DNA from 3 places in the Streptomyces sp. NPDC048504 genome. Region 3 is predicted to be linked to each of the others. Evidence: predicted binding sites of a transcription regulator. Region 3 holds the regulator's gene; each other region holds the start of a gene.
What was found. Region 3 encodes HrcA, which represses chaperone genes, less so after heat shock. Its sites were predicted from a motif close to TTNGCACTCNGNNNNNCNGAGTGCNAA; they were not measured.
Positions count from the first base shown of each region.

Region 1: the regulator HrcA is predicted to act here: its motif matches at 1,406-1,432, upstream of groL (chaperonin GroEL).
Region 2: the regulator HrcA is predicted to act here: its motif matches at 971-997, upstream of groES (co-chaperone GroES).

Region 1 is NZ_JBICXA010000002.1:483,127-485,394, forward strand. It holds gene groL (chaperonin GroEL) at 1-1,243, opposite strand, end outside; gene ACGFY9_RS06490 (cold-shock protein) at 1,603-1,809, opposite strand; gene ACGFY9_RS06495 (MoaD/ThiS family protein) at 2,241-2,268, opposite strand, start outside.
Region 2 is NZ_JBICXA010000014.1:150,513-152,780, reverse strand. It holds gene ACGFY9_RS31465 (polysaccharide deacetylase family protein) at 1-88, shown strand, start outside; gene ACGFY9_RS31460 (hypothetical protein) at 85-801, shown strand; gene groES (co-chaperone GroES) at 1,142-1,450, shown strand; gene groL (chaperonin GroEL) at 1,601-2,268, shown strand, end outside.
Region 3 is NZ_JBICXA010000007.1:115,775-118,042, reverse strand. It holds gene ACGFY9_RS18925 (MBL fold metallo-hydrolase) at 1-263, opposite strand, end outside; gene hrcA (heat-inducible transcriptional repressor HrcA) at 437-1,453, shown strand; gene dnaJ (molecular chaperone DnaJ) at 1,454-2,268, shown strand, end outside.

The sequences.
Region 1 (2,268 bases), on a different contig from region 3:
CGCCACCACCGGCGACGATGCCCTCCTCGACGGCCGCCTTCGCGTTGCGAACGGCGTCCTCGATGCGGTGCTTGCGCTCCTTGAGCTCGACCTCGGTGGCCGCGCCCGCCTTGATGACAGCGACGCCGCCGGCGAGCTTGGCGAGGCGCTCCTGGAGCTTCTCGCGGTCGTAGTCCGAGTCGCTGTTCTCGATCTCGGCGCGGATCTGGTTGACGCGACCGGCAACCTGGTCCGCCGAGCCCGAGCCGTCGACGATCGTCGTCTCGTCCTTGGTGATGACGACCTTGCGGGCGCGGCCGAGGAGATCCACGGTCGCGTTCTCCAGCTTGAGGCCGACCTCCTCGGAGATGACCTCGCCGCCCGTGAGGATGGCGATGTCGCCGAGCATGGCCTTGCGACGGTCACCGAAGCCCGGAGCCTTGACGGCGACGGACTTGAAGGTGCCGCGGATCTTGTTGACGACCAGCGTGGACAGGGCCTCGCCCTCGACGTCCTCGGCGATGATCAGCAGCGGCTTGCCCGACTGCATGACCTTCTCCAGGAGCGGGAGCAGGTCCTTGACGTTGGCGATCTTCGAGTTGGCGATCAGGATGTACGGGTCGTCGAGGACGGCCTCCATACGCTCCATGTCGGTGGCGAAGTACGCCGAGATGTAGCCCTTGTCGAAGCGCATACCCTCGGTGAGCTCCAGCTCCAGACCGAAGGTCTGGGACTCCTCGACGGTGATGACGCCTTCCTTGCCGACCTTGTCCATCGCCTCGGCGATGAGCTCGCCGATCTGGGTGTCGGCGGCGGAGATGGAGGCCGTCGAAGCGATCTGCTCCTTGGTCTCCACGTCCTTGGCCTGCTCCAGCAGGGCACCGGAGACGGCCTCGACGGCCTTCTCGATACCGCGCTTGAGGGCCATCGGGTTGGCGCCCGCGGCTACGTTGCGCAGACCCTCCTTGACGAGGGCCTGGGCGAGCACGGTCGCGGTGGTCGTACCGTCACCGGCGACGTCGTCCGTCTTCTTGGCGACTTCCTTGACCAGCTCGGCGCCGATCTTCTCGTACGGGTCCTCGAGCTCGATCTCCTTGGCGATGGAAACACCATCGTTGGTGATCGTGGGGGCGCCCCACTTCTTCTCGAGGACGACGTTGCGGCCCTTGGGGCCAAGGGTGACCTTGACGGCGTCGGCGAGCTGGTTCATCCCGCGCTCGAGACCGCGCCGTGCCTCCTCGTCGAACGCGATGATCTTGGCCATGTGAAGTGGTCCTCCCGGACTGGGGTGGATTGCTCCGGACCGCGCTGGCGCCCGCGACGGACGGCCTGCCTGCCCCGTGGTTCCTTGCACCACCTGGCCTGCGGGCCTCACCGACCCGGTCCTTCGTTATCACTCTCACCTTCAGAGTGCTAACGCCAATGATTAGCACTCGGCATGGTCGAGTGCAAGCGGCTCCCAGGTTCTGGGCCTTCATCCTCGCGGGCGCGCGCGAGGGAAACACCGGGCACGCCGACGGGCCGGGCATGCCGAAGGGCCCGTACCCCAGGAGGTGACCCCCCAGGAGTACGAGCCCTTCGGTGAGGAACGAAGAACGTCGCTGCTGTTCGTCGGCGCGTGCTTCAGCTGGTCGCGAGCCGGACCATGTCCGCCTGCGGCCCCTTCTGACCCTGCGAGATCTCGAAATCGACCCGCTGACCCTCTTCCAGGGTGCGGTAGCCGTCCATCTGAATCGCGCTGTAGTGGACGAAAACATCCGCACCACCGTCGACCGCGATGAAGCCGTACCCCTTCTCCGCGTTGAACCATTTGACGGTGCCCTGAGCCATGCCTAACTCCCCTATTACTGGCCCTTGCACGGACCCGCACTTCGCGGATCCGGGTCAGACCTCACCCCCCACAGGATTGGGGGCGTGCGCCGGAACGCGTCGACCGCGGCCGAATGTATCCGTCCAACTGCCGTCTGCAACAGGTCAATCCGACGAGAATTCCGGGCAGGACCGGTCGGGAATATACGGAGAATTCGTCCGACTTCAGGGCAAGTCGGGCCCGATAAAGGGAACATAACGCGCAAAAGGTCTGCACACTTTGGCTACTTCTCATCGCACGCGGAGCGGGTACTCATATGCGTCCGGCATGCGGAGTGGAGCGGGTTCCCCAACTGTACCCCGCTCAACCCTACAGAATTGCCCCCTCCGCTTCTCTCACGGAGGGGGCAATTCGATGAACTCTTGGTAATCGGCGTTACCGAGGGTAATTATCAGCCGCCGGCGACGGCCGGAATGATC
Region 2 (2,268 bases), on a different contig from region 3:
CGGCACGATGGTCGACGACATGCGCCGCTTCCTGGGCAAGGTCACGGCCGAGGGGTACGCGGTGGCCCGCCTGGAGGACTACCTGTGAGGCGGGCGGGCCGTCTGCGGGTACCGGTGGCCGTCGCGTCGGCGGCCGCTCTGCTGTTCCTCACCGGTTGCGCCCAGTCCGTCGACCCCATCGAACGGCTCGGCAAGAAGGCCGCCCAACGCGTCCACCCGCACGGCCCGTCCCACGAACAGCCGTACCGCCACTGGGGTCTGACGGCCCCACTGGCCCCCGCCCCGAAACCGTCCCCCCACCCCGCCGCGCGCTCGGCGGGCCCGGGCCTCCCACCGGTCGTGGACCACGTCCGCACCCGTGACCGGGTCGTCTTCCTGACCTACGACCATGACGCGAGCGCCCGCCGGGACCCGAGGTTCACCGACCTGATCCGCGAACTGCGCCTCCCGGTCACGGAGTTCCGCACACCCCCGAAGCCCGCCCGCTTCACCGGCCTGCCCTACGCCACCCAGCGCGCCCAGATCTGCGGCCACCGCCCCCGCCCCCGCTCCCGCCTGCTCCGGCCCCCCGAGGGCACGTACGACACGACGACCCGCCGTGCCGCGGCCGACTGCGGCATCTCCGCCCTGGTCCTCTGGCGGGCCTCCACCACGACCGGCACCCTGACCTACGCCCGCGGCGACCACCGGCTCACCCCCGGAGACATCGTCCAGGTCGGCCCGGCCGACAGCACGGCCCGCCTGCTGCGCGGAATCCAGGAGTCGGGGCTGACGGTGGGGAGCTTGGAGGACTACCTCTGAGTGCCACTTGAGCGCCGGTCGGCAAAATCAGCCCGTCCGGCGTTTGAGGACGAGGCCGTTCAGGCCGAAGCGGGGTCTGGGGGCGCAGCCCCCAGGGACAGCGGCGGCAAGCACAGGCCCGCCAGGCAGCTCAGGGCGACGGCAAAATTCCGGTGCGGCGCCGCGGGCATTGGCACTCCGCTTGACCGAGTGCTAATCGCAGTCATAGTCTCAGACCTGGCACTCCCCCCTGGAGAGTGCCAATAGCGACGGGCAGGTCCGGCACCCGCGACGACGGATCGACCTGGTCGCCACCTCAGACAGTTAACCCCGTGAGATCTCCGAAGGGGGAGGTCGGATCGTGACGACCGCCAGCTCCAAGGTTGCCATCAAGCCGCTCGAGGACCGCATTGTGGTCCAGGCGCTCGAAGCCGAGCAGACCACGGCTTCTGGCCTGGTCATTCCGGACACCGCGAAGGAGAAGCCCCAGGAGGGCGTCGTCCTCGCCGTGGGCCCGGGTCGCTTCGAGAACGGCGAGCGCCTGCCGCTCGACGTCCAGACCGGCGACATCGTGCTGTACAGCAAGTACGGCGGCACCGAAGTGAAGTACCAGGGCGAGGAGTACCTCGTCCTCTCGGCCCGCGACGTGCTCGCGGTCATCGAGAAGTAGTTCACCCGGTACCACCCGGATGTACTGAGCTTCACCGATACACCCAGTTTTGCAGTGAGCTGCGCCCCTGGCCCCCGCGACCTTATGAAGCCGGGCGTCAGGGGCGTAGTTCGTTTCACCCACGTTTTCCGAGAGGGCTGAACCGCTCCCATGGCGAAGATCCTGAAGTTCGACGAGGACGCCCGTCGCGCCCTTGAGCGCGGCGTCAACAAGCTTGCCGACACGGTGAAGGTGACGATCGGCCCCAAGGGCCGCAACGTCGTCATCGACAAGAAGTTCGGCGCCCCCACCATCACCAACGACGGTGTCACCATCGCCCGCGAGGTCGAGCTGGAGGACCCGTACGAGAACCTCGGTGCCCAGCTGGTGAAGGAGGTGGCGACCAAGACCAACGACATCGCGGGTGACGGCACCACCACCGCCACCGTGCTCGCCCAGGCGCTCGTGCGCGAGGGCCTGCGCAACGTCGCCGCGGGTGCCTCCCCGGCCGCCCTGAAGAAGGGCATCGACGCCGCCGTCAAGGCCGTCTCCGACGAGCTGCTCGCCACCGCGCGGCCCATCGACGACAAGGCCGACATCGCCGCCGTCGCCGGTCTGTCCGCGCAGGACAGCCAGGTCGGCGAGCTCATCGCCGAGGCGATGGACAAGGTCGGCAAGGACGGTGTCATCACCGTCGAGGAGTCCAACACCTTCGGTCTGGAGCTGGACTTCACCGAGGGCATGGCCTTCGACAAGGGCTACCTGTCGCCGTACTTCGTGACGGACCAGGAGCGCATGGAAGCGGTCCTCGAAGACCCGTACATCCTCATCCACCAGGG
Region 3 (2,268 bases):
GTCGCCCCGGCAAAGGCCGCCGCCCCCAGGACATGGTCGAAATGCGGGTGGGTGAGCGCGAGAAGCGGCACCCGGCGCCCGGCGAGCGCCTGCGCCTGCCTACGCAACCGCGCGCCCTCCGCCAGGCTCGACCCCGCGTCGATCAGCAGCGCCGAGTCCCCGCCGGTCACCAGCCCGACCGTGCAGTCCCAGCCAGGCAGCCGGCACCGCCCCACCCCGGCGGCCAGCCGCTCCCACCCCGCCTCTTCCCAAGTCACCGTCATACGGCGACGCTAACGGTGACGGCACTCAGGGCATGACATCGCAGGACCGGCCTTGCCCGGGGTGTACCTCACGGCCGTACACTGGGCCGGGGAACGCTGGCACTCGCGCGCACAGAGTGCCAGGAAAGGGCAGCCCGGTACCAAAACGGCGACCAGAACTGGAGGTGTGCGCGATGCTCAGCGAACGCAGGCTTCAGGTGCTGCGCGCCATCGTCCAGGACTATGTCGGCACCGAGGAGCCGGTGGGGTCCAAGGCGCTCACCGAGCGGCACAGCCTCGGCGTCTCCCCGGCGACCGTGCGCAACGACATGGCGGCCCTGGAGGACGAGGGCTACATCGCCCAGCCGCACACCAGCGCCGGACGGATTCCGACCGACAAGGGCTACCGGCTCTTCGTCGACAAGCTCGCCGGCGTCAAGCCGATGACCGGACCCGAGCGCAAGGCCATCCAGAACTTCCTCGACGGCGCGGTCGACCTCGACGACGTCGTCGGCCGTACGGTACGGCTGCTCGCGCAGCTCACCCGGCAGGTCGCCGTCGTGCAGTACCCGTCGCTGACCCGCTCGACCGTCCGGCACGTGGAGCTGCTGTCGCTGGCCCCCGCGCGCGTGATGCTCGTGCTGATCACCGACACCGGGCGGGTCGAGCAGCGCATGGTCGACTGCCCGGCGCCCTTCGGGGAGAGCTCGCTCGCGGATCTACGCGCGCGGCTCAACAGCCGGATCGCGGCCCGCCGCTTCGCGGACGTGCCGCAGCTCGTGCAGGACCTGCCGGAGGCCTTCGAGGCCGAGGACCGCGGCACGGTCACGACGGTGCTCTCCACCCTCCTGGAGACCCTCGTCGAGGAGACCGAGGAGCGATTGATGATCGGCGGCACCGCCAATCTCACCCGCTTCGGACATGACTTTCCCCTCACCATCCGCCCCATCCTGGAAGCTCTTGAGGAGCAGGTCGTCCTCCTCAAGTTGCTTGGTGAGGCGGGGGATTCGGGCATGACCGTACGGATCGGTCACGAGAACGCCTACGAGGGGCTCAACTCCACTTCGGTGGTGTCGGTCGGCTACGGTTCGGGCGGCGAGGCAGTCGCCAAGCTGGGCGTGGTCGGACCGACCCGCATGGATTACCCGGGAACGATGGGAGCGGTACGCGCAGTGGCACGGTACGTCGGACAGATCCTGGCGGAGTCCTAAGTGGCCACGGACTACTACGCCGTTCTCGGCGTGCGTCGCGACGCGTCGCAGGATGAGATCAAGAAGGCCTTCCGTAGGCTCGCGCGCGAGCTGCACCCGGACGTGAATCCGGATCCGAAGACCCAGGAGCGGTTCAAGGAGATCAACGCCGCTTACGAGGTGCTCTCGGACCCGCAGAAGAAGCAGGTCTACGACCTCGGCGGCGACCCCCTCTCGCAGGCGGGCGGCGGCGGAGCCGGCGGCTTCGGCGCGGGCGGCTTCGGGAACTTCTCGGACATCATGGACGCGTTCTTCGGCACGGCGTCGCAGCGCGGACCGCGCTCGCGCACCCGCCGGGGCCAGGACGCGATGATCCGGCTGGAGATCGAGCTCGACGAGGCGGCCTTCGGCACGACGAAGGACATCCAGGTCGACACGGCCGTCGTCTGCAACACCTGCAACGGCGAGGGCGCGGCCCCCGGCACCTCCGCGCAGACCTGTGACATGTGTCGCGGTCGCGGTGAGGTCTCGCAGGTGACCCGGTCCTTCCTGGGCCAGGTCATGACATCCCGCCCCTGCCCCCAGTGCCAGGGCTTCGGCACGGTCGTGCCGACGCCGTGCCCGGAGTGCGCCGGCGACGGCCGCGTCCGCTCGCGGCGCACCCTCACGGTGAAGATCCCGGCCGGTGTGGACAACGGCACGCGGATCCAGCTCGCGGGCGAGGGCGAGGTCGGCCCCGGCGGCGGCCCCGCCGGTGACCTGTACGTCGAGATCCACGAGCTGCCGCACGCGATGTTCCAGCGCCGCGGCGACGACCTGCACTGCACGGTCACCCT